Regions from separate parts of the Mesorhizobium sp. B2-8-3 genome, predicted to be linked through region 1. Evidence: predicted binding sites of a transcription regulator. Region 1 holds the regulator's gene; each other region holds the start of a gene.
What was found. Region 1 encodes PhoB, which activates phosphate uptake and scavenging genes when phosphate is short. Its sites were predicted from a motif close to TGTCATNNANCTGTCAT; they were not measured.
Positions count from the first base shown of each region.

Region 2: a site for PhoB is predicted at 7,103-7,119, ahead of FJ418_RS09705 (DUF1045 domain-containing protein). Genes of this name have one in related genera too.
Region 3: a site for PhoB is predicted at 4,034-4,050, ahead of ppk2 (polyphosphate kinase 2). Genes of this name have one in related genera too.

Region 1 covers NZ_VFTW01000038.1:6,338-16,655, reverse strand. The annotation lists gene FJ418_RS30180 (response regulator) at 1-2,467, shown strand, start outside; gene pstS (phosphate ABC transporter substrate-binding protein PstS) at 3,046-4,104, shown strand; gene pstC (phosphate ABC transporter permease subunit PstC) at 4,169-5,155, shown strand; gene pstA (phosphate ABC transporter permease PstA) at 5,159-6,010, shown strand; gene pstB (phosphate ABC transporter ATP-binding protein PstB) at 6,007-6,810, shown strand; gene phoU (phosphate signaling complex protein PhoU) at 6,831-7,538, shown strand; gene phoB (phosphate regulon transcriptional regulator PhoB) at 7,555-8,244, shown strand; gene FJ418_RS30145 (ROK family protein) at 8,566-9,807, opposite strand; gene xylF (D-xylose ABC transporter substrate-binding protein) at 10,078-10,318, shown strand, end outside.
Region 2 covers NZ_VFTW01000004.1:385,633-395,950, forward strand. The annotation lists gene FJ418_RS09670 (ABC transporter permease) at 1-703, shown strand, start outside; gene FJ418_RS09675 (transporter substrate-binding domain-containing protein) at 889-1,731, shown strand; gene FJ418_RS09680 (ABC transporter permease subunit) at 1,906-2,652, shown strand; gene FJ418_RS09685 (ABC transporter permease) at 2,662-3,393, shown strand; gene FJ418_RS09690 (ATP-binding cassette domain-containing protein) at 3,393-4,208, shown strand; gene phnN (phosphonate metabolism protein/1,5-bisphosphokinase (PRPP-forming) PhnN) at 4,371-4,997, opposite strand; gene FJ418_RS09700 (alpha-D-ribose 1-methylphosphonate 5-triphosphate diphosphatase) at 4,994-6,133, opposite strand; gene FJ418_RS09705 (DUF1045 domain-containing protein) at 6,254-6,961, opposite strand; gene iolB (5-deoxy-glucuronate isomerase) at 7,211-8,023, opposite strand; gene FJ418_RS09715 (DUF3329 domain-containing protein) at 8,039-8,251, opposite strand; gene iolE (myo-inosose-2 dehydratase) at 8,334-9,248, opposite strand; gene iolD (3D-(3,5/4)-trihydroxycyclohexane-1,2-dione acylhydrolase (decyclizing)) at 9,290-10,318, opposite strand, start outside.
Region 3 covers NZ_VFTW01000027.1:30,633-40,950, forward strand. The annotation lists gene FJ418_RS27155 (MFS transporter) at 1-946, opposite strand, end outside; gene FJ418_RS27160 (GntR family transcriptional regulator) at 1,077-1,742, shown strand; gene FJ418_RS27165 (glycosyl transferase family 90) at 1,859-2,830, shown strand; gene FJ418_RS27170 (aldo/keto reductase) at 2,847-3,890, opposite strand; gene ppk2 (polyphosphate kinase 2) at 4,145-5,065, shown strand; gene FJ418_RS27180 (dihydrofolate reductase family protein) at 5,310-5,957, opposite strand; gene FJ418_RS27185 (HepT-like ribonuclease domain-containing protein) at 6,146-6,283, opposite strand; gene hemB (porphobilinogen synthase) at 6,373-7,404, opposite strand; gene FJ418_RS27195 (DUF2066 domain-containing protein) at 7,527-8,348, opposite strand; gene FJ418_RS27200 (hypothetical protein) at 8,439-8,750, shown strand; gene FJ418_RS27205 (isoprenylcysteine carboxylmethyltransferase family protein) at 8,674-8,988, shown strand; gene FJ418_RS27210 (enoyl-CoA hydratase/isomerase family protein) at 9,100-10,143, shown strand; gene FJ418_RS27215 (DUF6163 family protein) at 10,140-10,318, shown strand, end outside.

The DNA of each region.
Region 1 (10,318 bases):
GAAGGCGTTGCGCGACTCCATGCGCCAGATCGACCTCTACCGGCACGTGATGGACGAGCTGCCCGTGGCCGCCTTCATCAAGGCCGACGATCTCAGCATTGAATTCGTCAACAAGGCCTGGTGCGCGCTGACCGGCTTCGCCAAGGACGAGGTGCTCGGCAAGACGGATCGCGAGCTTTTCGCGTCGGAAGAGGCGGACGGTTTCAGCAATGACGACACCGACGTCGTGGCGACCGGCTCGGGGCGCGAGATCGAGGAGGCCGTCACCCACCGCGACGGCACGGTCCGGCAGCTGATGACGCGCAAGAGCCGGCTGGTGGCGATCGACGGCTCCGTGCATCTGGTCGGCTCCAGCACCGACATCACCGACGTCAAGGCGCGCGAGCAGGCGCTCCGGCAGAGCATGAGCGAGAACGAGGTGTTCCGCAGCCTCATCGACAAGGTGCCGGTGTCGATCTACGCCAAGCGCTCGGACCTCAGGCAGTTCTACGTCAACAAGGGCTGGTGCGATCTCACCGGCTTCAGCAAGGAAGAAGCCGTCGGCAAGACCGATGTCGAGATTTTCGGCGCGGACGGCGAAGCCTTCGTCGCCAGCGACCTGGCCGTGCTGCGCACCGGCGAGACGCAGGAGATCGAAGAGACGGTGACGATGCCGGACGGCAGCGTCAGGCACCAGTTCGCCCGCAAGGGCGCGATGATCGCCTCTGACGGCTCGCTCTATCTGATCGGCTCCACCACCGACATCACCGAGCTCAAGCAGCGCGAGGCCGAGCTCAGCGAGGCGCGCCGGCGCGCCGTGCTCGCCGACCGGGCCAAGTCGGAATTCCTCGCCAATATGAGCCACGAGATCCGCACGCCGATGAATGGGGTTCTTGGAATGGCAGAGCTGCTGGCAAAGTCGGACCTCGATCCGAAGCAGAAGACGTTCACCGACATCATCGTCAAATCCGGCAACGCGCTGCTCACCATCATCAACGACATCCTCGATTTCTCCAAGATCGATGCCGGCCAGATGGTGCTCGACCCGGCGCCCTTCAATCTCGCCGAGGCGATAGAGGATGTGGCGACGCTGGTGTCGACGCGCGCCAAGGAGAAGGACCTCGAGCTCATCGTCCGTGTCCAGCCGGGGCTCGACGGCCAGTTCGTCGGCGATGTCGGCCGGATCAGGCAGATCGTCACCAACCTGCTCGGCAACGCCGTGAAGTTCACCGACGAGGGCCATGTCCTGGTCGACGTGACGGGCGACCGGGTCCCCGCGGGCACGAAGCTCACCATTTCCGTGACGGATACCGGTATCGGCATTCCGGAAGACAAGCTGAAGCTGGTGTTCGAGAAATTCAGCCAGGTCGACACCTCCTCGACCAGGCGGCATGAGGGCACCGGGCTTGGCCTTGCCATCACCTCGCGGCTGGTCGAGATGATGGGCGGCGAGATCGGCGTCGACAGCGCCGAAGGCAAGGGCTCCACCTTCTGGTTCACCGTCACGCTGCCCAGGGCCGAGCAGGGCGGGCAGCGCATCATGCCGGTCGATGTCACCGGCGCGCGCGTGCTCATCGTCGACGACAACGCCGTCAACCGCTCGATCCTGAGCGAGCAGATGGCGTCGTGGACGTTCGATTCCTGCGCGGCCGAAAGCGGCGCCGAGGGGTTGAAGGTGCTGATTGCCGCCGCCGCCTATGGCGTGCCGGTCGATTGCGTGGTGCTCGACTATCAGATGCCCGGCATGACCGGCGCCGAGATGGCGCGCATCGTGCGCAACACGGCGGGCCTGGCGCATACGCCCATCATCATGCTGACCTCGGTCGACCAGTCGCTTGCCGGCACGGCCTATCGCGACCTCGGCATCGATGCGCAACTGATCAAGCCGGCGCGCTCCTCCATTCTCCTGGAAACGCTGGTCTCGACCATCCAGCGCCACCGCCACAGCAGCACGGCCGCGCAGCCGCAACCCGTCATTGGCGCCGGCAGCTCCCCGCAAGCCGCTCCGGCGCAGACGGCGGCATCGGACCGCGCCATGCTGCAGCCGCCGCCGGCGCGGGCGCGTCCACGCCCTGCCGATGCGGAGCGCGGGCTCGACATCCTCGTCGCCGAGGACAATGAGGTGAACCAGATGGTGTTCACCCAGATCCTCGGCGAGACCGGTTACCGCTTCGAGATCGTCGGCAATGGCCGCAAGGCGCTCGACGCCTTCGGCAGGCTCAATCCGCGCATGATCCTGATGGACGTGTCGATGCCGGAAATGAACGGGCTGGAGGCGACGGGCGCCATCCGCAGGCTCGAGGAGGACATGGGCACGCATGTGCCGATCGTCGGCGTCACCGCGCACGCGCTGAAGGGCGACCGCGAACGCTGCCTGGAGGCCGGCATGGACGATTACCTGCCGAAGCCGATCAGTCCGCGGGCGCTGCTCGAAAAGCTCGAGCGATGGCTGGGCTCGGACGTCGAGACCCGGCGCAACGCAGGTTAGAGCAATATCGGGAAAAGCGTGAAACGCTCAGGCTCCGGCGCCTTCGCGTAGCCGTCCGTCCCGGAACTGCGCGAAATCAAGAGTCAAGGCGGATTTTAGCCGGCTGGCGGGCGCAGGGCGTTGACGCATGCGTATGGTGCGATCGCACCATATCAAAGCAAACGCCAAGCTCGGACAATCGTGACATTGATTCCGCTCTTCGGTTACGGGCGGGAGCAGCGACCGCCAACAAGAAACAGCGTCGACTCTACCCCAACGGACCTGTTTTCGGCGATGGCCAGGCCATGATCCGCTCTGGCATTCAGGCAACGCACTCTCGTCCGGATTTTATTTCCCGGCGGCCGTCATCCGGCCGCCGGGATAAATTTTGTTTCAAAAGTCAGACAAGTTACTGATTCCCGCGGCAAACTCCGGCCGGTCCTTCGAGGCCGCCGCGGACCCTTCCGAGCATCCCCGTTCAGGCGTTACCGGGCTGACACGAAACTGTCATGCGACTGTAATAATCGAAGGCTATTGCGCTCACCGGGCGCCGATAGAACGGGTGCCGAAAGACCATCTTCCGAACAGGAGCAGGCCACATGAGACATTTCATCCGCTCGGCGGCCGTTGCGATTGCAATGGCTGCGGCATCAACCCTTAGCATCTCCGCCGCAATGGCAGCCGATATCTCCGGCGCCGGCGCCACTTTCCCCTATCCGATCTATGCGAAGTGGGCCGACGCCTACAAGAAGGAGACCGGCATCGGTCTCAACTACCAGTCGATCGGCTCCGGCGGCGGCATCAAGCAGATCAAGGCCAAGACCGTGACCTTCGGCGCTTCCGACGCGCCGCTGAAGGGCGAGGATCTGGACTCCACCGGGCTCGCGCAGTTCCCGATGGTGATGGGCGGCATCGTTCCGGTCGTCAATCTCGAAGGCATCAAGCCGGGCGAACTGGTGCTCGACGGTCCGACGCTGGCCGACATCTTCGCCGGCAAGATCACCAACTGGAACGACGAAGCGATCAAGAAGCTCAACCCCGACGCCAAGCTGCCCGACCAGGCGATCGCCGTCGTCCACCGTTCGGACGGCTCAGGCACCACGTTCAACTTCAGCTACTACCTGGCCGACGTCAGCGCCGACTGGAAGTCGAAGGTCGGCGTCAACACCGCGCTCGAATGGCCGGTGGGCATCGGCGCCAAGGGCAATGAAGGCGTCGCCAACAACGTCTCGCAGACCGGCGGCGCGATCGGTTACGTCGAATACGCCTATGCCAAGCAGAACAAGCTGACCTACACCGACCTGATCAACAAGGACGGCAAGAAGGTCGAGCCGACCGCCGCCGCGTTCTCGGCCGCCGCGGCCAATGCCGACTGGAGCTCGCAGCCGGGCTACGGCGTCATCCTGGCCAACCAGGCCGGTGCTGAATCCTGGCCGATGACGTCGGCCACCTGGATCCTCGTCTACAAGAAGCCCGACGACACTGCGGCCACGACCGAAGCGCTCAAGTTCTTCGCCTGGTCCTATGCCAAGGGCGACGAGCTGGCCGCGGGCCTGGACTACGTTCCGATGCCCGACGCGGTCGTGAAGAGCGTCGAGGAAATGTGGGGCAAGGACATCGTCGACGCGAGCGGCAAGCCGCTCTACTCCGGCATGTAATTCCTAGCGAATAAGGAGGGCGTCTCCGGCGCCCTCCTGTCTCTTTCGAAATGCGAGGGGCTAAATGACAGCCGTTTCCGACGCCGCGACATCGTCCGCCCTGCGGACCAGGGAAGCGACAGTGCGCCGCTTCGCCTTCACCGACATGGCATTCCGGACGGCCACGCGCCTTTCCGCCATCCTCGTGCTGGTTCTGCTCGGCGGGGTCGCGATCTCGCTGGTCGCCGGCTCGTGGGAGGCGCTGTCGAAGTTCGGCTTCTCCTTCCTGACCACCGAATCCTGGAACCCGGTCACCGAGAATTTCGGCGCCCTGGCGCCCATCTACGGCACCATCGTCACCTCGGCCATCGCCATTCTCATCGCTGTGCCGATCGGCATCGGCATCGCCATCTTTCTGACCGAGCTCTGCCCGCGTCCGCTCAGGCGCCCGATCGCCATCGCGGTCGAGCTGCTCGCAGGCATTCCCTCGATCATCTACGGCATCTGGGGCCTGTTCGTGTTCGCGCCGTTCCTGCAGACGACGATCCAGCCCTTCGTCATCTGGCTCTTCAAAGGCATCCCCGGCCTCAACAGCCTGTTTGCCGGCCCGCCCTACGGCATCGGCCTGCTGACCTCGTCGCTGATCCTTGCCATCATGGTGCTGCCCTTCATCACCTCGATCACCAAGGACGTGTTCGACACGGTGCCGGCGGTGCTGAAGGAATCGGCATACGGCATCGGCTGCACGACCTGGGAAGTGACCCGGCGCGTGACCATCCCCTATACCCGCGTCGGCATCATGGGCGGCGTCATGCTCGGCCTCGGCCGCGCGCTCGGCGAGACGATGGCGGTTACCTTCGTCATCGGCAACGCGCACCGCATCAGCGCCTCGCTGTTTGCGCCGGGCACGACGATCTCGGCGACCATCGCCAACGAATTCACCGAAGCCGACGGCAATCTCTATACATCCTCGCTTGTATCGCTCGGCCTGATCCTGTTCATCATCACCTTCATCATCCTCGCGCTTGCACGCTACATGCTGTTGCGCATCGATAGCCGCACGGGAGCCTGACCGATGTCGACTGCCGCATCGCTTCACCAAAGCCGCAAACGCAAGAATGCCGTGATGATGGCGCTGTGCGTCGTCGCGGCCGGCATCGGCCTCGCCTGGCTGGCGCTGATCCTCGGCGCCTTGCTCTACAAGGGGCTCTCCGGGGTGAACCTGGCGGTGTTCACTGAAATGACGCCGCCGCCCGGCGACGCCGGCGGCCTGCTCAACGCCATCTACGGCAGCATCGTCATGACGATCATCGGCATCGTCGTCGGCACGCCGATCGGCGTGCTGGCTGGCACCTACATGGCCGAATATGGCCGCTTCTCGAAGCTCACGACGGTGGTGCGCTTCATCAACGACATCCTGTTGTCTGCGCCATCGATCATCATCGGCCTGTTCGTCTATGAGCTGATGGTGCGGCCGATGGGGCACTTCTCGGCGATTGCCGGCGCCGTCGCGCTGTCGATCCTGGTGATCCCCGTCGTGGTGCGCACCACCGAGGACATGCTGAACCTTGTGCCCAACGCGCTGCGCGAAGCAGGCGCCGCCATCGGCGCGCCGCGCTGGGTGGTGATCCGCTCCGTCGCCTACCGCGCGGCAATGTCGGGCATCGTCACCGGAATCCTGCTGGCGATCGCCCGCATCTCCGGCGAGACGGCGCCGCTTCTCTTCACCGCGCTCAACAACCAGTTCTGGTCGAGCAATCTCAATGCGCCGATGGCCAGCCTGCCGGTGACCATCTTCCAGTTCGCTCTCAGCCCTTACGAGGAATGGCAGCAACTGGCCTGGACGGGCGCACTCATAATCACCCTGACGGTTCTCGGGCTGAGCATCATCGCCCGCAGCCTAACCGGACGCAGAGAGGACAGATGAAACCGATGTTGTCCACCGACCTGAACGCAGCCGATACGACCGTCGAGAAGGCCAAGATCGAGGTCAAGAACCTCAATTTCTACTATGGCCAGTCGAAGGCGCTGAAGGACATCAACCTGTCCCTGCCCGAGCGCAGCGTGACAGCCTTCATCGGCCCGTCGGGCTGCGGGAAGTCGACGCTGCTGCGCGTGCTCAACCGCATCTACGAGCTCTATCCGAAGCAGAGCGCCGAGGGCCAGGTGCTGCTCGACGGCAAGAACATCCTCGACCGCTCGCAGGACCTCAACCTGCTGCGCACCAAGATCGGCATGGTGTTCCAGAAGCCGACGCCGTTCCCGATGTCGATCTACGAGAACATCGCCTTCGGCGTCAGGCTCTATGAGAAGATCAGCAAGGCCGAGATGGATAGCCGCGTCGAGCAGGCGCTGAAGCGCGCCGCGCTGTGGACCGAGGTCAAGGACAAGCTCAACGCCAGCGGCCTCAGCCTCTCGGGCGGCCAGCAGCAGCGCCTGTGCATCGCCCGCACCGTGGCGGTGAAGCCCGAGGTCATCCTGCTCGACGAGCCGGCCTCGGCGCTCGATCCGCTGTCGACCGCCAAGATCGAGGAACTGATCGACGAGTTGCAGGCCGACTACACGATCGTCATCGTCACCCACAACATGCAGCAGGCGGCGCGCGTGTCGCGGCAGACGGCGTTCATGTATCTGGGCGAGCTGGTGGAGTTCGACCGGACCGAGAAGATCTTCACCTCGCCTCGCGAGAAGCGCACGCAGGACTACATAACCGGCCGCTTCGGCTGAGTTCATACGAGGACATCATCATGGCCGAACATACCGTCGCCTCCTTCGACGAGGATCTGAGGCAGATCAGCCGGCTCATCAACGACATGGGCGATCTCGCCAGCTCCATGGTCGGCGGTGCGACCAGGGCGCTGCTCGAGACCGACAATGCGCTGGCGCAGCGCGTCGTCTCCGACGACGCCATCATGGACGCTCGTCAGCGCGAGCTCGACGACCGCGCCATCACGCTGATCGCCAAGCGGCAGCCGATGGCGGACGACCTGCGCAACGTGGTCGGCTCGATCCGCATGGCGGGCGACCTCGAACGCATCGGCGATCTCGCCAAGAACATCGCCAAGCGCGTCGGCTCGGTCGGCGTCAGCGCCGCGCCGCGCGACCTCACGCATTCGATCGATTCGATGGCGCAGCTGGTGCTGATCCAGGTCCAGGCCGTGATCCAGGAATACATGGTGGGCGATGCCACGGCGCTGGCCAAGCTTCGCAACGACGACGAGCGCATCGACGTCAAATACACGTCCGTCTTCCGCGAGCTGTTGACCTACATGATGGAAGACCCGCGCAACATCACCGCTTGCACGCATCTTCTGTTCTGCGCCAAGAACCTCGAGCGCATCGGCGACCATGTGACCAACATCGCCGAGAATGCCTATTATGTGCTGACCGGCACGCAATTGCCCGCCAATCGTCCGAAGCAGGACGAGACCGCAATGTCGGCGCCGGCGGCCTGACGAAAAGGTTACCCCAATGATCGCGCCACGCATCATGGTGGTGGAGGACGAGGAGCCGCTGGGGGTGCTGCTCCGCTACAATCTCGAATCCGAGGGTTACCAGGTCGAAGTGGTGACCCGCGGCGACGAGGCCGAAATCCGCCTTCAGGAAAACGTTCCCGACCTGCTCGTGCTCGACTGGATGGTGCCGGCGGTTTCCGGCATCGAGCTCTGCCGGCGTCTCAGGATGCGGCCCGAGACCGAGCGGCTGCCGATCATCATGCTGACGGCGCGCGGCGAGGAAAGCGACCGCGTGCGCGGCCTCTCGACCGGCGCCGACGACTATCTGGTCAAGCCATTCTCGACGCCGGAGTTCATGGCGCGCGTCAAGGCGCTGCTGCGCCGCGCCAAGCCGGAGGTGCTGTCCAGCGTGCTCAAGGTCGGCGACATCGTGCTCGACCGCGAATCGCACCGGGTCTACCGCAAGAAGAGCGAGATCAGGCTCGGCCCGACCGAGTTCCGCCTGCTCGAATTCATGATGCGTCATCCCGGCCGCGTGTTCTCGCGCAGCCAGCTGCTCGACAATGTCTGGGGCGAGACGATCTATATCGACGAGCGCACCGTGGACGTCCATGTCGGGCGCCTGCGCAAGGCGGTCAACAACGGCCGCATGCCGGACGTCATCCGCACCATCCGCGGGGCGGGGTACGCGATCAGGGAGGATTAGTCCCGAGGGCGGAAGTTCCGACGGGATCGGCACTCCAACATTAACGCTGGTGGGTAGTCGAGACGCTTGCGCTTCGTCATCCACGGGCGGAGCAAGGAGCGTAGCGACGCAGCGCAGACCCGAGGATCCATGCCGTGACTTCCACGCGCCGCTATGGCGCAGAACTCTGCACCGCTGCACCCTACGATCGAGGTAACGGCATGGATTCCAGGGTCTGCGCGCGTCGCTTCGCTCCTTGCTCCGCCCTGGAATGACGAAGTCGCGGTGGCTTCGGCCAATCTCCAACGTTGGTGCGATTCGCGGCTTCAGCGCCATGTTCGCTCAGGCCACGTTCTTCCCGGCCCCCGCTCTGGCCTGCACCCCCGGCGCGAAAATCTCCTGATCGACGAAGGTCAGCGCGCGCATGGCGCAGCCTTCGCGGATAAGCGGCAGTTCGTTCGGCTCGGTGTCGAAGGAGATCGATTCCGAGTGCTGGCCGCCGGCGGTCTGGGCGATCGCCTCTCGCAGCGCCGGCTCGATCAGGTCGAAGGCGGCCGCGCTTACGCCGACCATGGCGACAGGCGCCGGGTCGATGAGGGCGAACAGGCTGCCGAGGCCGAAACCGAGCGCTTCGCCGGCCCGGCGATAAGCCTCCCGTTCGGGTCCGTCCTCCTGCCGGGCTTTCGCGGCCAGCGCGCGCATATCGGCGTCGCCGACGTCGGTCGGGGTGGCGTCCTCGCTTATTCCCATGGCGCTGCGCCAGATCGCGTAATTGCCGGCATAGGCCTCGACGCAGCCGCGGCGGCCGCAGCGGCAAAGCGCGCCGCCCGGACGATGGATCATATGGCCGAACTCGCCGCCGGAGGAATGCGTGCCGCTGAACAGCGCGCCCTTCAGCACAAGGCCCATGCCGATACCGTGCGAGAGCAGGATGGCGATGAAGTCGTCGCGATAGCGCTCGGGATCGCGCCATTGCAGCGCCACCGCCATCATGTTGCAGTCGTTCTCCATGGTGGCGGGAATACCGAATTCCCTTTCGAGGAGGTCGGCGAAAGGGATGTCGGTCAGCGGCGTGATCGGCGACCACAGCATGGCGCGTGAATGGGAATCGGTGATGCCTTGAATGCCCATGGCGATGCGGGCGACGCTGCCCACGTCGAGGTCGGGATCCCCCAGCCGGCGCCGCACGATCGCCATGCATTCGCCGATCAGCTCGTCGCGGGGCATGACAAGCGTGTCGAGGCGCTGCTGCTCCTCGGCAACCACCTGGCCGGCATAATCGATCACGGCGACCGACAGGAAGTTCAGCGACAGCACCACGGTCAGCACCGCGGCGGCTTCGGGGTTCAGCGCCAGACCGATCTGCGGCCGGCCGCGTTTCAACGCCGTCGGCTCGCTGGCCTTGCTTTCGGTGAGAATGCCTTCCTGGATCAGATCGGCGGAGATCGCCGAAATGGTCGAGTGGCTGAGCCCGGTGGTGGCAGCAATCTCCGTGCGCGAGGGCTGGCCGGCGCGGCGCACGGCCGAAATCACCATGGCGCGGTTGCGCCGGCGCAAATCGTCGTGACGGATTCCGACCGACATCGTCTCGCACGTCCTCCCAGTCATCGCGGCCTTGTGATGATGATGCCATGGCCTGTCGGTGACATGCTAGGGATAGTGGCAGAAGCCGCAGCCTGTGTCATTATTTATTGCGGATGTCGAAAAAAATGCCCTGACCCATCAAAACCCATCAGAATCGCAGTTGACAGCGTCGTTTTGCTGGATCACTATTTTTTTGAGGCTCGAAAAAAAGCCTCTATGCCGGCCTTCGGGCCAGTCTGGGTCGCGCCGCACAGGCGCAGGGAGGATATCATGAAGAAATTCGCAGCCGCCATTCTGGCGGGCGTTGCCATGTCGCTGACGCTGGCGTCGGTCGCCGAGGCGAAGGACAAGGTGATCGGCGTGTCGTGGTCGAATTTCCAGGAAGAGCGCTGGAAGACCGACGAAGCGGCGATGAAGGCCGCCATTGAGGCCGCCGGCGACAAGTACATCTCGGCCGACGCGCAGTCCAATCCGGGCAAGCAGCTGACCGACGTCGAAAGCCTGATCTCGC
Region 2 (10,318 bases), on a different contig from region 1:
CGGCTTCGTGCATGGCTGGCTGATCACGCGGCTGAAACTGCAGCCCTTCGTGGTGACGCTATGCGGCCTGCTCATCTATCGCGGCGTGGCCCGCTTCTACACCGCCGACGGCACGGCGGGCTTCGCCTTCGGCCAGAATTTCCCGACGCTCGAATTCCTGACCGCGGGTCGCTCCTATGGCCTGCCGAACAGCTTCATCGCGCTGATCGTCATCGGCATCGTCATGTGGGTGGTGCTGCACCGCTCGGTGTTCGGCCGCTACCTCTATGCGATCGGCAAGAACGAGGAAGCGGCGAAATATTCCGGCATCCGCACGGGCCGGGTGATCATCGCGGCCTATGTCATCTGCGGCGTGCTGACGGCGCTGTCTGCGATCTATTTCGCCATGTACACGCGCTCGATCTCGCCGGCGAGCCACGGCCAGTTCTACGAGCTCTATGCCATTGCCGCGGCGGTGCTCGGCGGCTTCTCGCTGCGTGGCGGCGAAGGCTCGCTGGTCGGCGTCATCCTCGGCACCGTGCTGCTGCAGGAGTTGCAGAACCTAGTCAACCTGCTCGGCATTCCCTCCTCGCTCAACTTCGCCGTGATGGGCGGCGTGATCCTGATCGGCGTGCTGGTCGACCAGCAATGGGGCGTCTTCCGCGCCCGCCGCCGCATGATCGAAGCGACGCGCCAAAACGTTGCGGGCGCGCCGGCGGAGTAGCCTCGCTTTAACATTCACGGTCCTGATTGGATCGGTGCTCGCGGGAAAACCCAACGGGCAGGCCCGGATTCGCGGGCGGATTGCAACAACGCGTGAACCGGAAAACCGCCCTTGTCGCAGAATTGGGGCTGGGCTAAGCAATTGGCATCTGAGGGTTCCAAGAACAGAATATGGGAGAAATTACCGTGACATCAGCACGTTGGATCGCGCTCGCCGCGCTGGCGTTGACCTGCTCGACCCCGGCAATGGCCAAGGACTGGAAGACCGTGACGGTCGCGATGGAGGGCTCCTACGCCCCCTGGAACCAGACGGATGCCAGCGGCAAGATCGTCGGCTTCGAGGTGGACATCCTGAACGACGTCTGCGCCCGCGCGAAGCTGGAATGCAACATCGTGGCGCAGGATTGGGACGGCGTCATTCCCGGCCTCACGGCCGGCAAGTTCGACATCGTCATGGATGGTATGTCGATCACCGAAGAGCGCATGAAGACGATTGACTTCTCGATCCCCTATGCCTCTTCGCCGGTCGCCTTCCTTGCCGACAAGAACGGTCCGCTGGCGCAGCTGTCCAACAGCGGCAAGATGATCGATCTGTCGAAGGACGACGCCGAATCCAAGGCGGCGCTCGACACGCTGCGCAAGGAGCTCACCGGCAAGAATGTCGGCCTGCAGGTTTCGACCACCGAGGCGACGTTTGCCGACAAGTATCTCAAGGACGTCGCCAACGTCCATGAATACAAGACCACCGACGAGCATGACCTCGACCTGATGGCGGGCCGCATCGACGTCGCTTTCGCCGACACCACCTACTTCCTCGGCACGCTGGCCAAGCCGGACGCCAAGGACCTGGAATTCGTCGGCCCGCAATTCAAGGGTGGCCCGATCCTCGGGCCGGGCATCGGCGCCGCTTTCCGCAAGACCGACAAGGACCTGCAGGACATTTACAACAAGGCGCTCAAGGCCGCGCTCGATGACGGCTCGGTGTCGAAATATTCCATGCAGTGGTTCAAGATCGACATTACCAAGTAATGTCGCAACGGGAGCAGCCAAGGCTGCTCCCGTTTGCTTTGCATGTCGCCCAAAAGTGCGCAGCGGTTTTGGGAGAACGACATGCATCAAGGCAAGGCCTTAAAGCGCGTCGCCTAACCCGTTTTGACACGCGCTTTAAGGCGGGCAACCCGTCGACGCCCGCAGGAGCCGTACGTGGAGTTTCTCAACGATCTCAAGGACCAGGTGTCGACGGCCTATGAGCTGTTGGCTGCCGGCTGGGGCGTGCAACTGCTCTGGGGCATCGGCTGGACGCTCGCCGTCACCGTCGTCTCGATGCTGATTGGTGCCGTGCTGGGCTCGCTGGTGGCGGCGGCCAAGCTCTCGCATCGCGGCGGGTTGAGGTTCATCGGCGAGAGCTACACCACCGTGTTTCGCGGCGAACCGGAACTGCTGATCATCTATCTGTTCTACTATGGCGGCACGCAGGTCCTGACCGGCGTGGCAAGGTCCACCGGATCGATCGGCTCGACGGACATCTTGAACATGCCGAGCTTCCTCGGCGGCGTGCTCGCGGTCGGCATCATTTCCGGCGCCTACCAAGCCGAGGTATTTCGCGGGTCGTTCCTGGCGATCCACCGCGGCGAGCTGGAAGCGGCGCGCGCCTATGGCATGTCGGCCTGGTTGCGGTTTCGCCTCGTGATCATGCCTCAGGTCCTGCGTCTCGCGGTGCCGGGGCTGGGCAATGTCTGGCAATTGACCATCAAGGACTCGGCGCTGATCTCGGTCACCGGCGTCGCCGAACTGATGCTCACCGCGAACAAGGCGGCGCGCTCGACGCATCATTCGCTGCTTTTCTACACGGTCGCCGGCATCCTTTACCTGGTGATGACCTCGATCTCGACGCCGATCTTCGACAGGGCCGAGCGTTACACCTCCCGCAGCTTCACCCGGCCGAAATAAGAGGTGGCGGTGGATTTCGACTTCTACCTTTCGACCATGTGGAGTGTGCTGAAGGCACTGCCGCTGACGCTCGAGATCTGGTTCTTCGGCATCGCCTTCGGGCTCCTCATCGCCACCGGCCTGACCTGGTTGCGGGCTTCCGGCTATAAGTTCGGCGAATATTTTACCCGCGCCTATGTCTTCGTCTTCCGCGGCTCGCCGCTGCTGGTGCAGCTCTATCTGATCTATTTCGGGCTCTCCCAGTTCGATTTCGTTCGCCACAGCCCGATCCTGTGGCCGATCCTGCGCGATCCGATGTATTGCACGATCGTCGCCATGGCCTTGAACACAGCCGCCTATGAGAGCGAGATTTTCCGCGGCGCGCTGCAGGCAGTACCTGTCGGCCAGATCGAGGCGGCCAAGGCATTCGGCATGTCGGCGTTCACGCGCCTTCGCCTCGTCACGCTGCCGATCGCGCTGCGGCTCGCCCTGCCGGCCTATTCGACCGAAATCATCCTCATGACCAAGGCGACCGCGCTCGCGTCCGTCGTCACCATCATGGAGATGATGGGAACGGCGCAAAAGATCCAGCACGACACGTTCCGGCCGATCGAGGTGCTGACCTGCGCCGGCGTGATCTATCTGCTTCTCAACCTGTCGATCGCCCGGCTGTTCGCCTGGGTCGAATACCGGCTTTCACCGCATCTGCGCCCCCCGCCCGAGCAGAGCCAGCAAATCAAATCCGTACCGGAGGTGTTGTGATGTCCGCAAATGTCGCCGCCGCCGCGCAAGCGGCATCGTCCCCGGACGACAAGGCAGCCATCAGCGTCAAGGACCTGCGCAAGTGTTTTGGCGATCACGAGGTGCTCAAGGGCATTTCGCTGGAAGCCCACAAGGGCGATGTGATTTCGATCCTCGGCTCCTCGGGGTCCGGCAAGAGCACGATGCTGCGCTGTATCAATCTCCTGGAGACTCCGGATTCCGGCGAAGTGCGCGTGGATGGTGAGCTCATCCGGATGAAGCGGGGCCGCGACGGCCACCAAATGCCGGCCGACATCCGCCAGGTGGAGCGGATCCGCGCCAACCTCGCCATGGTTTTCCAGAGCTTCAATCTCTGGTCGCACATGACCGTGCTGGAAAACCTCGTCGCCGCGCCGACGCATGTGCTGAAGCGGCCGCGCGCGGAGTGCCTGGAGCAGGCCGAGGCATTGCTGAAGCGCGTTGGCATCTGGGAGCGCCGCAATTACTATCCGCCGCATATGTCGGGCGGCCAGCAGCAGCGCGCGGCGATCGCCCGCGCGCTGGCGATGAATCCCAAGGTGATGCTGTTCGACGAGCCGACATCCGCGCTCGATCCGGAGCTGGTCGGCGAGGTGCTGCGCGTCATGCGCTCGCTTGCCGAAGAAGGGCGCACCATGCTGGTCGTGACCCATGAAATGGGCTTTGCCCGCGACGTGTCGAGCAAGGTGATGTTCCTGCACAAGGGCGACGTGGATTCGGCCGGCGAGCCGAAGGAGATGTTCGCCAGGCCGCCGACGCCGCAGTTCAAGCAGTTCATCGCCAACTTCAACAAGTGAAGACGGACCTTGCTCGGCGCCAAGATGCGCTGAGATTCAGGTCAGGCCGAGCCGAAAGTGGTGGCTTCCGAGAACCGGAGCGGAGCGTACTTAAGTACGTGAGCACCGGAAGCGCAGGGAGCCGCTACTTGCAGGCCGGGCTCACCTGAATATCAGCGCATCTTAGATCATGTCCGACAGGTCGGAGAACGCCATCGCCTTGCGCAGCACTTCGGCAAAGCGTTCGCCGGCGACCTCCTTGTCGCCGCCATTGTCGATCGACGTGATGTCCGGTCCTGTCAGCTTGACGTTCGTGCTGCGCGCCAGGCGGGCAAGCACTTCGCCGCGTGATTCGCGGCCGCGCGCCGCCAGCCGTTCCGCGAGGATCTCCGGCGCCGCGGTGATCTCGACCACGGCCAGATTGGCGTAGCGTTCGCGCAGCGCCGGGATGACCGCGCGGGAGACATTCGCCACGGCCACATGACCATTGGCGACAGCCCAGTCAACATCGGCCGGCAGGCCATAGCGCAGGCCATGCGCGTCCCAGCACAGCGAGAAGGCGCCGTCGGCCTCCGCTTCGGCAAAGGCGGCGTCGGCCAGTGTGTCGTGGTCCTCGCTTGCCGTGTCGCTCGGCCTGGTGATGACGCGGCGCACGAATTCCAGCCGCGTCTCGCCGGCGAAGCGCTGCTTGGCGTAGCCGATCAGCGTATCCTTGCCGGCGCCGCTCGGCCCCACCACCGCGACGAAGACGCCGTTGCGGATCGGCAGGCTCTCGGCCAGCTCGCGCTCGATGAGGGCCGAGACCATCATGCGACCCGGCGGCCCTGGCGCCACACGGTGCGCACGACCGGCACATGATCGTCGACGCGCACCCGCACCAGGTCGGCACGGCGGCCCGGCTCGATGACGCCGCGATCGGCAAGGCCGATGGCTTCGGCCGGGTTCTTCGAGACCATGGCGACCGCCTGCGGCAGCGAGATGCCCTCGACGACATCGCCGAGGAAGAAGGCCGACTGGATCAGGCTGAAGGGGATGTAGTCGGACGACAGGATGTCGAGCAGGCCGTCGGCGGCAAGCGTGCGCGCCGAGACGTTGCCGGAATGCGAAGCGCCGCGCATGACGTTCGGCGCGCCCATCAGCACGCCAAGCCCTGCCGCCTTGGAGGCCTTGGCCGCCTCTTCCGTCGTTGGGAACTCGGCGACGCGCACGCCCTGCTCGATCGCTTCTTCGACATGGCCGGCGGTCGCGTCGTCATGGCTCGCCAGCACGATGCCGCGCTCCTGGCAGGCGGCCGAGATGAAGACGCGGTTCGGACCGGAGTTGCGGGTCGATTCCGCCATCCGCTTCTCGCAGAATTTCTTGAAATCCTGGTCCGTCAGCTTCAGCTTGCGCTGGTAGTAGTAGGCATAGGTCTCGAGATTGACGAACTGGCGCTGTCCAGGCGCATGGTCCATCAGCGAGGCAAGTTTCACCCGGTCGTCGGTCTCGAAATTGGCGAAAGCCTCGAGGCAGTCCGGCGCCGAGACCTCGCAGCGCAGATGGATGAAATGGTCGGCCCTGAGCCGGTCCTGGCGCACGCTGTCCTCGATCGCGTCGGCCAGCTTGCGAACGTCGTCGGACTTCAGGTCGGCGTCCTCGTCCATGCCGACGCGCAAGGCGTCGAGCACGGTGGTGATGCCGGCGGTCGCGACCTGGGCGTCATGCGCAAGCACGGCGGCGATCGGATTCCAGCGCACTTTCGGGCGCGGCGCGTAATGGCCTTCGAGATGGTCGGTGTGAAGCTCGACGAGGCCCGGAATGATGTAGTCGCCGCCCATGTCCTCCCCGGTGCGGGCAGCGCCCGGTTCGACGGCGGCGATCAGGCCGTCGCGCAACAACAGCGAGCCCTCGACGATTTCGTCCGGCAGCACGATGCGGGCATTGGTGAGAACGGTTTCGGCGGTCATCTCAGGCGGTCCTATCTCGAGCGGTCAATCAGAGCAATTCCAGGAAAAGTGCCTTGCGGTTTTCCGTCCGGAATTGCGTAAACAAAGAGACAGGCGGTTCAGCGTTTCCGCTGACCCGCCCTAAGCGGTCTTGCGGGCCGGGCCGTGGCCAAGCGCATGATGGGAAAGCACCATGAACGGGGCGCCGGGCTCGCTTTCGACGAATAATGTCAGCGCATCCACCGGCACCGGCTGCCGCAGCACGTCGGCGAACAGGCCGTCTATCGCTGCGCGAAGACGTGGGCTTTCCTGTGGCCCGACGCGCCCCGACAGCGTCATGTGGAAACGGAAAGTGTCGAAAACATATGGGTAGCCCCATTGGCAAAGGTTGCGGAACTCGTCCGGCTTCAGCGAATCTGGGCTGCGGCGCTCGATCTCGGCCTCGGTCAATGGCGCACGGAAGCCGTCGAAGGCGCGCACGACCTCGCCGGCGAAATCGTTGATCGGGGCGAACGCGGTTTCGGGCACCAGGGCGAAGAAATCGTCGATCTGGCCGACCACGAGGCGCGGGATGACGACTGGCGGCGTGGCTTCGGCGAAGCTGTCGAGAGCGGCGCGCAGCGAAGCTTCCGTCTCGTCCGGCGCCAGCCGGAACGGCGCCTTCAGCGTCGCGTGGAACCCGTAGCGCCTGGCGGAGGCGGTATGGAAGGCGACTTCCGCGGCCGACAGATCGCCCACGGCCTCGACCGGTCGCGTCGCCGCGCCAAACGGGTCGCGGCCCAGCCAGTTGGCGGCAATGCGCGCCAGCTTCTCGTCCTGTCCCGGAGTGTAGTAGATGGCGTAGCGCATGGGCATTCCTCGTCAAGCGCGCTGCGCGCCCCGAAAGGAATATGCGACGCGCTTCAAGTCATTGTCTTGGCAAGTCGTGGCCCAAAAACGCCGGAGCGTTTGCGGCGACATGCACCGGAACCGCTGCCATAGGTGATTTCCATGACGGATTGACGAAGCTTTCGTGGGTTTTCGAAGGCAAGTCCAGCCGCAAGGTCGTTAGCCGACGATTTCTCTTAACTGGACCAACGGCTTTGCCGAACTGCTTGATCAGGCCTTCATCAGCCACTCGTGCTCGGCCGCATTGTGGAATTTCCACGTCCGCTTCGGTCCGGCCATGACATTGAGGTAATAGAGGTCGTAGCCGTGGCAGGCCGCGCAGGGGTGATAGCCCTTCGGCACCAGCACGACATCGCCGTCCTCGATCGCCATCGCCTCGTCCAGCTCGCGCACGCCGTTGCGGTCGGCGTCGGTGTAGACGCGCTGAAAGGCAAAGCCCTGCGGCGGGTTGAGCCGGTGGTAATAGGTCTCCTCGAGATAGGATTCCACGGGGAGATTGTCCTGGTCGTGCTTGTGCGGCGGATAGCTCGACGTGTGGCCGCCGGGCGTGATCACCTCGACCACCAGCAGCGAATCCGCCGGCTTGCCCTCGGGCAGGATGTTGGTGACGTAGCGCGTGTTGGTGCCCTTGCCGCGCACCTCCTGGCCGAGATCGTCAGGTCCGATGACGCGCACCGGCAGGCCGCCGCTTAAGCCCGGCGCCGAGCAGACGGCAAGCTCCAGTTCGGTATCGGCGGTCACCGACCAGTCGTCGCCTTCCGGCACATAGACCGACCAAGGCTTGCCTTCGAAGGGCGACATGCGCTCGCCGAGCAGGCCGAGGTCCTTGCCGCCGGCCGACGCCTTGCCCTTGCCGGTGACGAAGACCAGGCAGACCTCGCGCTCGCCGGTCTTGCCGGAGACCGTCTCGCCCGCTTTCAGCCGATGCAGATCGAAACCGACATAGGTCCAGCCGGCGCTTTGCGGCGTGACATGAGCGACATGGCCGTGGCCCTTGTCGGCCTTGACGAGCAGTTTCGACATACGGAACTCCTTGGATTATTCCTTTGGCTCGGCCGGAGGCTTCGCCTCCTCCGCCGGCTTGTAGAGATAGAAAAACTGCCACACCGCGTACCCGGCGAAGCCGAGCGCGATGACGCCCCAGAATGGCGTGCCGGAGGCGAACTCGATCACCGACCAGACCAGGCAGACCGCGACGACGGCGATGCGGCGCCACAGCGGCCGGAAGAAGGGGTGCTCATAGTCTTTCATCGCGCCAATCCAGGATTTGCCCAAAGCGCATCAGATAGACCGAGTGCCCGGACTAATCCATCATTCATGACCAATCCACCGTTCAGGCCGGAAAACCCTGCGTTTCGACCGTGTAGCCGGCGGCCGTCATCACCCGCATCAACTCCTTGTGGCCGACCTGAGCCATCTTGAGCGGCGGGTTCTTCTTCGGATCCTGCTCGGCTTCCACGACGAACCAACCCTCATAGCCATGATCGGCGAACCGCTGGACGATGGCGCCGAAATCGAGCGAGCCGTCGCCCGGCACGGTGAAGGCGCCGAGCGCCACGGCATCGAGGAAGGACTGTTTTGAGCGGTCGAGCCCGTCGATGACGCCCATGCGCACGTCCTTCACATGGACATGGTTGATGCGCTTGTGGTGGTTGTCGATGGCGCGCAGCACGTCGCCGCCGGCAAAGGCCAGATGGCCGGCATCGAGCAAAAGCGGAATGCCTTCGCCGGAATGGCGCATGAAAGCGTCGAGCTCCGGCTCGGTCTCGACCACCGCCGCCATGTGATGGTGGTAGGAAAGCGGCATGCCTTGGTCCGCGCACCATTCGCCGAATTCGGTGACGCGGCGGCCATAGGCCTTCATCTCGTCGCCGGTAAGCGTCGGCTTGGTGGCCAAGGGTTTCGAACGATCGCCCTGGATGGAGCGGCCGACCTCGCCATAGACGATGCAGGGCGCGTCGACCGCCTTGAACAGGTCGATCATCGGCTGGATGCGGTCCTTGTTCCTGGCCAGGTCCTCATTGACCAGCGTGCCGGAGAACCAGCCGCCGCACAGCGTGACATCGGCTGCTTTCAGGATCGGCAGCATGACCTTCGGATCGTTGGGGAAGCGGCGGCCCATCTCCATGCCGGTGAAGCCTGCCGAACGCGACTGGCGCAGACACTCCTCCAGCGACACGTCATCGCTCAGTTCCACGAGATCGTCGTTCCACCACGCGATGGGGGACATGCCCAGTTTGGCTTTCAAGTCTTCGCTCCGATGTCAGTTCATTATGAGACGGACGCGGCTCAGCCTCGCCGGCCGTCCACGGCTTCCTCGTATTTCTTGCGCGCGGCGTTGACCTGGGGCCGCGAGGAGACTTCCGGCACGGCGACATCCCACCAATGGCCGCCGGCATCGGTCGACACCAGCGGATCGGTGTCGATGACCAGCACCGTCGTCTTGTCGTTGTTCTTTGCCTTGGCCAGCGCCGTCTCCAGTTCCGCGATCGACGCCACCTTCTCGGCGACGGCGCCGAGGCTCGCCGCATGGGCGGCGAAGTCGACGTCGGGCATCACCTCGTGGCGGGCGTCCTTCAGGAGATTGTTGAAATTGGCGCCGCCGGTCGCCATCTGCAGCCGGTTGATGCAGCCATAGCCGCGATTGTCGAGCAGCACGATGGTGAGCTTCAGGCCAAGCATCACCGAGGTGGCGATCTCGGAATTGAGCATCAGATAGGAGCCGTCGCCGACCATGACGACGACCTCCTGGTCGGGCCTTGCCATCTTGACGCCGAGCCCGCCGGCGATCTCGTAGCCCATGGTCGAGAAGCCGTATTCGGCATGGTAGGAGCCCGGCGCGCCTGCCTGCCAGAGCTTGTGCAATTCGCCGGGCAGGCCGCCGGCGGCATGCAGCAGCGTTACATCGCAGCCCATCGCCCGCTGCACGGCGCCGATCACCTGCGCGTCGGAAGGATAGGCCGCGTTGGTCGAGGCCGTCACCTTGGCGGCAGCGGCCTGCCATTCCGTCTTGCCCTTCAGCGCATTGTCGGTCCAGGCGGCGGGCGCCTTCCAGCCCTTCAGCGCGGAAGCCAATTCGGCCAGACCCTCAGCGGCGTCGGCGACCAGCGGCGACGCCCAGTGCTTGCCGGCGTCGAAAACCTGGGTGTTCAGGCCGATGATGGTGCGGCCGGCATTCTTGAACAGCGCCCAGGAGCCGGTGGTGAAATCCTGCAGTCTGGTGCCGACGGCGAGCACGACATCGGCTTCCTCAGCCAGCCGGTTGGCGGCCGACGTGCCGGTCACGCCGACGGCGGCCATGTTGAGCGGATGATCGTC
Region 3 (10,318 bases), on a different contig from region 1:
GCCAGCCATTGGTGACGAAGGCCTGCGGAATGAGCAGCAAGGCCGAGACGGCAAGCGCGCCGACCACGACGTTCCAGTGGCCGACGCGATCGGCGAGTTTTCCCAACCAGGATGAGGACAGGATGGTGCCGAGCGCCGCCGCCGACATGACGACGCCAGCGACCATGGTCACCTTGCTCTGGTCTTCGACGAGCTGCTGCACATAGACGGTGATGATCGGCTCGATCGACATGGTGGCGAAGGCGAGCAGCATGCCGGTGGTCAGCATGGCGACGATCGGCCGCTTGTCGGGGATCTGCGACCAGCCGCTTTTCGGCTTCGCCGTCGAGGCGGGCTTAGGCGCCGGCGGATTCTCCTTGATCAGGAAAGTCGTCGCCAGGAACGCCAGGAAGATCACGGCGCCGGAAAGCAGGAAGGTCGCGCGGATGCCGATCAGCGGCGGCAGCAAGCCGCCGAGCAGCGGGCCGACCAGCGAACCGGCGGTGATACCCGCCGCGAGCACACCCAGCGCCCAGCCCGAGCGCTCCTTCGGCGTCTGCATTGCCACCAGGATCGTGGAGCCCGACGAATAACCGCCGGCAAAACCGATCAGCAGCCGAAGCAGCACCAGTTGCCACACACTCTCAACCATCCCGGTCAGCGACATGCAGATCGCCATGCCGAACGAAGCGCGCACCAGCATCAGCTTGCGGCCGTAGCGGTCGCCCAGCCGTCCCCACAAGGGCGCGACCAGCGCGGCCGCGAAGAAGGTCGCGCCATAGGCGATGCCCGACCACTGCACGATCGCCGCGTGGCCTTCGGCGCCGAGCTGCTCGACGTAAAGCGGCAGGAACGGCAGCAGCAGCGTCATGGCGATAAGCGTGCTGAACGAGCCGGCGAAGCAGACGGCGAGGTTGCGTCGCCAATGGATGTTGAAGTCGCTCTGTTCGGATTCGTTGGGCGTCATGTGATGCGTGCCGATGCTGGGGTTGTTACGGATACCAATTTGGGATACCAAGCCGGTATTCGTCATGGACCTGACACTCACCGCTGTCAATGCGGGCGCTGTCGATGCGGCTTTGGAAAGCGAGACGACAATGTCGCAGATGCAAAATGTCGAAAGACAGCTTCGCGAAATGATCCTCGGCCTGGAGATCGGCCCGGGCGAACGTTTGACCGAGCGTTGGATCGAGAGCCGGTTCGGCGCTTCGCGAACGCCGGTGCGGGCGGCGCTGCTGCGCCTGGAAACGGAAGGGCTGATCGGCCGCGACGGCCGCGGCTGGACGGTGGCGCCGATCAACCTGGCGGAACTCGGGCAGATCGCCGTCTACCGCGAGGCGGTCGAGGTCGCCGCGGTTCGCCTGACGGCGGCGCTCGAAGACCGTGGCGGCACCGAGGTGATCGCGGCGATGCTCGATTCCTGCGATACCGAGACGCCGCGCGAGGAATGGCATCGCGTCGGCATGGATTTCCACATTGAGCTGGCCAGGCTTTCCGGCAACGAGTTTCTGCTCAGGGCCGTTCGCGACGCGATGACCAGGCTGTCGCGGGCGCGCTGGCTGGAGGTGCGCGATGAAAGCGCGCTCGGTCGTGCCTGGGCCGAACATCATGCCATCCTCGCCGCCGTCAAGGCCGGCCACGCGGACGAAGCGGCGGGGCTGCTTTCCGCTCACATAGCAGGCAGCCGCGATCGGCTGGTCACCTCATTGCATGACGACCGGCGCGGCCTGCGCGCCAGAGGATTCGCCGTCGTCGCGGCGTAAGGTTCTCGTGTGGCCATTCGCATTAGCAGGCTTGCAACATGGCCGGGAGAATGCTGTAGGAGACGAGGGGGATGAAGGCAGACTACCGTTGACCATCTTGCTGAATTCGCGGACGCATGGCCACACTCTCACGAACCGCCGCAAAGCTGTTCTATTACGCGCGCAATTTCGCGCGTGACCGCGCACCGCAATCCCTGTTCCGCGACCGCCTGGCCAGCCGGCTCGAGCAGGCGAGGCTCTCGGGCAAGACGGTTCGCGAGCGACTGAATTACTACAACAAGCTGGAACACCCGTTCGTGCCAAGTCCCGACGCCGTGGCCGTCGGCAAGCTGCCGTCCGCGTCCAGCATGTATTATTACGATCTCAAGGAATTCGCCCGCTATTTCGATCCTGGCCTGCTGATCGATTTCGAATATGGCGATGTCGTCGGCATTCCGGAGGTGCCGAGGATCGTCAAGGACCGCCCCATTGGCGACGACAACGCCAACGGCGTGCTGATGAAGCTGAACAAGTTCCGCCACTTCTACATGCCGCCCGACAAGCTGTCTTTCGCCGACAAGCGGCCGATGGTGGTCTGGCGGGGGCATCTCAATAATCCGCTTCGCACCCGCTTCGTGGAAAAGGCCGCTGACCTGCCGTTTTGCGACGCGGGTTCCCACAAGCCCGACGCGCCGGACGGATACCGCAAGCCGTTCCTGAACATCGAGCAGCAGCGACAGTATCGCTACATCGTCTCGCTCGAAGGCAATGATGTCGCGACAAACCTGAAATGGATCATGAGCTCCAATTCGCTCTGCCTGATGCCGGAGCCGACCTACGAAACCTGGTTCGCGGAAGCCCAGGTCGAGCCCAATGTCCACTACGTGCCGCTGCGGCAGGATTTTTCCGATCTGGTCGACAAGGTGGCCTATTTCGAAAAACACCCCGCCGAGGCGGGGCGGATAACCGCCGCCGCCAACGCCTATTGCCGCAAATTCGGCAATGAACAGGACGAGCAGGCGATCTCGCTGCTCGTCCTCTACAAATATTTCGTGCTGAGCGGGCAGATAAAGCCCGACGCGGAAGTCTGGCGCTTCATCGCCGGCTGAACGTCCGGCCGCAGCCCTAAGCGTGAGAGCGGTCGAACACCTTATCGGCCGGCCCGAAACGGTCCCTGGCGGTGAACTGCTGGTGCCAGTAGGGATAAAGCACCGGCGGCCGGCTGACGACGTCGAGGCGCTGCCGCTCCTCCTCGGTGAGCGAAAGGCTGGCCGCGGCGAGGTTGTCCTTGAGCTGCGCCTCGTTGCGGGCGCCGATCACCAGCGAACTCACGGCCGGGCGGCCAAGCAGCCAGGCAAGCGCGACCTGCGCCCCTGAGACGCCGCGTGCCTTGCCGATCTCGTTGAGCACGTCGACGATGCGCCACAGGCGGTCCTCGTCGCGGATCGGCGGCTCCGTCCAGCCGCCGACCTGGCGCGCGGTCGGGCTGTCGCGATGGTATTTGCCGGAGAGCAGGCCGCCCGCCAGCGGGCTCCAGACCAGCACGCCCAGGCCCTGGTCGACCGATATCGGCAGCAATTCATATTCGGCCTCGCGCGCTTCCAGCGTGTAGTGGATCTGCTGGGTGACGAAACGGGCCTGATGGCGGCTGTCGCTGACGGCAAGAGCCTTCATCACCTGCCAGCCCGAATAATTGGAGCAGCCGATATAGCGGATCTTGCCCTGGTTGACCAAGGTGTCGAGCGCCGCGATCGTCTCCTCCAGCGGCGTGAGCCCGTCCCACTGGTGGACGAAATAGATGTCGATGACGTCGGTCCTGAGCCGCTTCAGGCTCTTCTCGCATTCGCGGATCAGATGGTGGCGCGACAGGCCTTCGTCATTGGGGCCGGTGCCGATGCGCATGCGCGCCTTCGAGGCGATCAGCACGTCGTTCTTGCGCTTGCCGCCAAGCGCCTCGCCGATGATCTCTTCCGACAATCCGTTGGAATAGACATTGGCGGTATCGATGAGGTTGATGCCGGCATCGATGCAGGTGTCGATGATGCGTTTGGCTTCCGAAAGATCCGAATTGCCGACGGCGGCGAACGGACCGGCGCCGCCGAAGGTCATGGTGCCAAGCGTCAATGTCGAGATTTTCAAGCCCGATCGGCCCAGCGTGCGGTATTCCATGTCAGTCCTCGCAATTTGTTTGAAGAGGCGCCGTGGCGAGCGCCGGGAAGAGGCGAGGGGATTTGTAGGACAATTCCCGCCGCTTGTCGCCCCGCTATCGATACGGACCGATCACATATCTTCGAGGCCTGCTGCCGGGCGATTGCAATAAAACCGTCATTGCGCCTCTGTATCTCAGTCGACTTACGGAGTGTCCACCCGGAGCGGAGCGGATTCCGAAGCGATGATGGCCGACAGGCAGACGGAGCTGCGCGATGAATGAAGTGAAACCGAATTCCGGGGCGAAGGACTGGCTGGAAGCCGAGCTCGAGGATACGCTCGACGAGGACTATGAGCTGGAGCTTTCCGAGCCGGCGCTCTCGCTCGAGATCGCCAAGATCTACAAGAAGTCGCATCCGCCCTCCATGGAGCGCATGACCTATTTCCGCGAGCTGCTCAGGCTGCAGTCGGAATTGATCAAGCTGCAGTCCTGGGTCGCCTACCACAAGAAGAAGCTGGTGGTGGTCTTCGAAGGCCGCGATTCCGCCGGCAAGGGCGGTGTTATCAAGCGCATCACGCAGCGGCTCAACCCGCGCATCGCCCGCGTCGTGGCGCTGCCGGCGCCGACCGAGCGCGAGAAATCGCAATGGTATTTCCAGCGCTACGTGCCGCATCTCCCCGCGGGCGGCGAGATCGTGCTGTTCGACCGCTCCTGGTACAACCGCTCCGGCGTCGAGCGGGTGATGGGCTTTGCCAATGGGGACCAAGTCGAGGAGTTCTTCAACGACGTGCCGGAATTCGAGCGTATGCTGGTCCGTTCCGGCATCACGCTCGTCAAATACTGGTTCTCGATCACCGACGAGGAACAGCAGATGCGCTTCCTGATGCGCATCCACGACCCGATGAAGCAGTGGAAGCTGTCGCCAATGGACCTGCAGTCGCGCGTGCGCTGGGAGCAGTACACCAAGGCCAAGGAAGAGACCTTCGCCCGCACCAACATTCCGGAAGCGCCCTGGTTCATCGTCGAGGGCAACGACAAGAAGCGGGCGCGGCTGAACTGCATCGACCACCTGTTGCAGCAGATGCCGTATGAGGAGGTTCCGCACGAGGACATCTCGCTGCCCGACCGCGTCTTCAACCCGTCCTACGAGCGCCAGGTGCTGCCGCGCGAGCTCTACGTGCCGGAGAAGTATTGAGGCCTTTTCCTTCTCCCCGTTTCACGGGGAGGTGAGGAGTGGTCCGCGCAGCGGGCGAAAAGCCAATTGCTTGGCTTTTCGAACGACGAACGCCCGAAGGGCGGATGAGGGGCAGCGCCGGCGTCGGCGATTGAGCCCCAATTCGCTGCCATTGCGAGCTTGCCGCTAATCTCAAAGGCCGCGCCGCCCTCATTGCCCTGCCGGGCATTTCTCCCCGTATAGTGACGGGAAGAAAGAGCCGTACTTACGCTCGCCCGATCATCACATGCAAAGCGTTCGCCGTTGCCACTTGCTCGGTGCAGCGATAGCCGAGCTTCACCATGTCGAGGCCGGCGAAAAGATGCTCGCCCGAGCCGAGCAGCACCGGCGAAATCGCCAGATGCATCTCGTCGATCAGCCGTTCCTGGAGATATTGCCGGAAAGTCGAAACACCGCCGCCGATCCGCACATCCTTGCTCCCAGCCGCGGCCTTAGCCTGTTCGAGCGCCGAGTGGATGCCGTCGGTGACGAAGTAGAACGTCGTGCCGCCTTCCATCGCGATTGGCGCGCGTTTGTAGCGGGTCAGCACGAAAGTCGGAACATGATAGGGCGGGTTGTCGCCCCACCAGCCTTTCCAGTTGTCGTCCGGCCATTCGCCGCGGATCGGCCCGAACATGTTGCGGCCGAGAATGTAGGCGCCGACATTCTCGAAACTGCGGATGGCGAAGTCGTCGTCGACACCGGTCGCGCCGCCATCCTTGCCAATCACCATCTGGTGGAATGTCCGGGTGGTGACCAACCATTTGTGCAGGGTCTCGCCACCGACACCGAGCGGATGTTCAAGCGTCTGATCGGGACCGGCGCCGTAGCCGTCGAGCGACAGGGTAAAACCGTTGACACGCAGCTTGGACATGATTGCCTCCTAAACCAGTTGTAATTTGCAATCGGTTGTTGAGTAGCCTGGCCGATTGCAAAATGCAAGCGGTATTTTCCGGCAATCGAGTCGGGCAGCGTCGGGATCGTCGCCGGAAAGGCAGCTGCCCGGGATATTGGGGCGAAGCGGGTAAGGGATGCCGTCGCAATTTTTCGTCGAGAAAGCGATTAGCTGGGCAACTCTGGGCCGGCAGCATCAAGAATGCGTTCAATGGCAACGCGTAGCGCCGGCAAATTGTCTGTCACGACAGCCCAGACGATGGCTTCGGAAGTCTTGTGATATTCATGACGCAGGATGTTGCCTATGCCACTTCTGCAACCGTTCGATCACATCGTTCCTGCTCATAGATCCATTCTAATGGATCCCGTCAGAGTTCCAAAATCGCGAGGCAGGTCTAGCTCTTCAGCATCTGCGCCACCACCGGCGCAAAATAGGTCAGCACGCCGTCGCAGCCCGCCCGCTTCAGCGAAAGCAGCGATTCCAGCATCGCCTTCTCGCCGTCGATCCAGCCATTGGCGGCGGCTGCCTTGATCATCGAATATTCGCCCGACACCTGATAGGCGAAGGTCGGCATCTGGAGCTCGTCCTTCAGCCGGCGGATGATGTCGAGATAGGGCAGGCCGGGCTTCACCATCAGCATGTCGGCGCCTTCGGCGAGGTCCTGCTCGGCCTCGCGCACCGCTTCGTCCGAATTGGCGTGGTCGATGTAGTAGGTCTTCTTGTCGCCCTTGAGCAGGCCGGCGGTGCCGACCGCCTCGCGATAGGGCCCGTAGAAGGCCGAGGCGAATTTCGTCGCGTAGGATATGATCGCCACGTCCTGGAAACCGTTGGCGTCGAGCGCGTCGCGGATGGCGCCGATGCGACCGTCCATCATGTCCGACGGCGCGATGATGTCGGCGCCCGCCGCCGCCTGGATGACGGCCGCGGCGGCGACCTGTTCCACCGTCTGGTCATTGACGATGATACCGTCGCGCAGGATGCCGTCATGGCCGTGGCTGGTGAACGGGTCGAGCGCGGCATCCGTGATGATGCCGATTTCCGGCACCGCGTCCTTGATGGCGCGCGTGGCGCGGTTGATGACATTGTCGGGGTCGAGGATATGCGATCCCGTCTGGTCGCGCAGCGCAAGCTCGACATTGGGGAAGGTGGCGATGGCCGGGATGCCGAGCTTGGCGGCGCGCTCGGCCTCCTTCACCGCGAGGTCGATGGACAGGCGGTAGACGTCGGGCATCGCGGCGATGGGCTCGCGCCTGTTCTTGCCGTCGACGACGAAGATCGGCCAGATCAGGTCGTTCACCGAAAGCTGGTTCTCCTGCACCAGCCGGCGCGACCAGTCGGCCTTGCGCATGCGCCGCAGCCGCCGGCTGCCGGTAATCTCGTCGACACTGCGCGCGCCGGCAGGCTTTGCGGGGGTGAATTTGTTCATGGTCAAACTCTCTTTTGCGCCGGCTTTTATCACGCGTCTCCGCCGCTGACCAATGCGACACGATTGTGCCAGGGACGTGGCACACGTTCCTTTCCTCCACTTTGTGGGGGGCGAGGCGCCCCCTAGGGCTGCCCGTTCCCCGACAGGATCTGCGCCGCGCCCCTGATCGCAACGCGGAACGCCTCGTCGAAGCTGACGCCGCGGACCTGCCAGCGGTAGGTCTTGCCGCGATCGGCCAGCCGCCAGTCGGCGATCCAGCCGAGGTCCTTGTCGCTCCACACGATGCTGCCGGCGAGCGCCCGGGCCGCTCCCGCTTTCTTCGCAAGTTTGTCGAGCTTTGCCATATTGGCCGCCGCGACCGCCTTTTCGTCGAGGCCGCCGACCTGCCTGGCCTTTGGAAAGGCAATGCGCATCAGCAGTGGACTTGTGGCGTTGGCGAAGGATTCCCTCATCGTCTTGCCGTGGTCCTCATCCGCCGTCAGCACGAAATGCCGCGAACCCTGCTCAGCGGTCATGAAGACGGCGATAGGCGGCCGCTCGCCGAGCCAGGGCCTGCTGCCGAGCTGCGCCAGGAGCTTGTCGACGACGGCCGGCTTGTAGAGGCAGGTGAGATCATGCGGCCGGTCATGCGTGCCTTGCTCGTCATGGATCGGGATGCCTTCGAGCCGGTCGCGATAGCGGAAGGATTGCACGAAGTCGGCCGCCTTGTCGCGCAGGGCCAGCATCTCTGGCTTCTGCGACAGGCGCTGGTCGCCCGAGACCTTGACCAGCACCTTGTCGAGGCAATCCTTGAAGCCGATCTGCCGGTTTACGTCTCCAGTGCCGGTGACGATGGTCTGAGATTGATAAAGCTCGTTCGCAGTCGCGGCCTCGGCAGGGCAAGACATCCGTAGGATGGCGATCAGGCCGATCGCTGCAGCCGCGAAGCGGGAAAATCCGAGCATGGCTTGCCGTCCGGTTCAAGATGCCCATTTTCTAGCACCGGGTGCGTGCGGTGGCCAAGGCGGATTGCCGGCTAAACGAAGGAGCAAGGCATGACCTTGATCTGGTTCATCTATGCCGCCTGGCTGCTGCTGATTGTTTATCTGACCGTTCAGGCAATCGGCGTGAAACGCGATACCGAGCCGCATTTGCTGCAGAGCTTCGGTTTGATGTTTGCCATGATCGCCGCCTTCCTGCTGCCGCGCCTGCCGTTGTTCGGCTTCGTCAACTTCGCCCCCCGTCAACGCGGCCCTGGGCGGCATCGGCGCGGTGATCGCCGTCGCCGGCATGGCGCTGCTGGTCTGGGCGCGGCAAATTCTCGGCCGCAACTGGAGCCAGACCGTCTCGGCCAAGCAGAACCATAACCTGGTGAGATCCGGCCCATACCGCAGCCTGCGCCATCCCATGTACACGGGCGGCCTGCTGGCATGCCTGGGCTCGGCGATCGTGGTGGGCGGCCCTTTCGTCTTTCTGTTCATCCTGCTCGGGGCGATTTTCATCTGGCGTGTCGGCGCCGAGGACCGGCTTCTGGCACGGCAATTTCCCGGTGAATTCCCCGACTATGCGCGCTGCACGAACGCGCTTATCCCATTCGTATGGTAGCCTGCTTGCCGCGAAAGACGCTGCCTTATCCGTGGCACTCGACAATTGACGTTGGCCCGGTCGCCGCTTAGCACTTCTCCTCCCGCAGGCGCGGGGGAGGATTCTCTCATTATGGATTTTGGCGGAGGCGACGAGATCCGCTTCGAGCGGCTGGGCAAGGCGGGTGTGGTCACCTTGACCCGGCCGAAGGCGCTCAACGCCGTCACGCACGACATGGTCAACGCGCTCGGCAAGGCGCTCGATGCTTGGGAAGAGAACGCCGGCATCAATGTCGTCGTCGTCAAGGCCGAGGGCAGGGCGTTTTCCGCCGGCGGCGATATCCTGCACATCCATGAGGCCGGCCGGGCCGGCAAGCCGCCCGTCGACTTCTTCGCCGACGAATATCGGCTCAACGCCCGCATCGCCCGCTTCAAGAAACCCTATGTCGCGCTGATCGACGGCATCGTCATGGGCGGCGGCGTCGGCATCTCCTTCCACGGCTCGCATCGCGTGCTGACCGAAAACGCGCAGTTCGCCATGCCGGAGGTCGGCATCGGCTTCTTCCCGGATGTCGGCGCCAGCCACCTGCTGCCGGATCTCGGCGGCTCTTTCGGCATGTATCTCGGATTGACCGGAAATCGCATCCGTTACGGCGATGCGCTTTGGTCGGGGCTCGCCACGCACACTATCAAGGCGGAGGACCAGGCGGGCCTGCTCGACGAACTGGCGACGAGCGGCGACGCGAATGCAGAATTGCGCGATTTCTTCGTGCCCGCGAAACGCGAGACGGAGCGGCAGGACCTGGAGTCGATCGCGCGCCATTTTTCGCAGAGCTCGCTCGCCGGCATTATCGACAGCCTGGAACGGGCAGGGGCTGAAGATGCTTTCGCCGCAAAGACGCTTGCGACCTTGAAAACCCGCTCGCCGACCAGCCTCAACATCGCCTGGCGCCAGATCAGCGCCGGCTCGACGCTGTCGATGGACGAATGCATGAGGATGGAGTTCCGCATCCTGAACCGCATGCTTGCCGGCCACGATTTCTATGAAGGCATCCGCGCCGCCATCATCGACAAGGGCTCTACACCCAAGTGGCGGCCGGCGGGGCTGGATGAGGTCGATGCGGCCGAGATCGACGCCTATTTCGCGCCGCTCGGGGATAAGGAACTCGCGCTGTGAGCGAAGTCACCTCCAGGCGCGTGGTGCTGCAGCCCTCGACCACCGAGGTGATCTTCGCCTGGTTCCAGCGCGTGATCGCCGGCTACTGCCTTTTGTTCGGCATCCTCTATTGGATCCGCCTGATCGGCATCTATCCGGGCGAACTGTGGCGCTTCGACCTGATGCCGGTGCACTG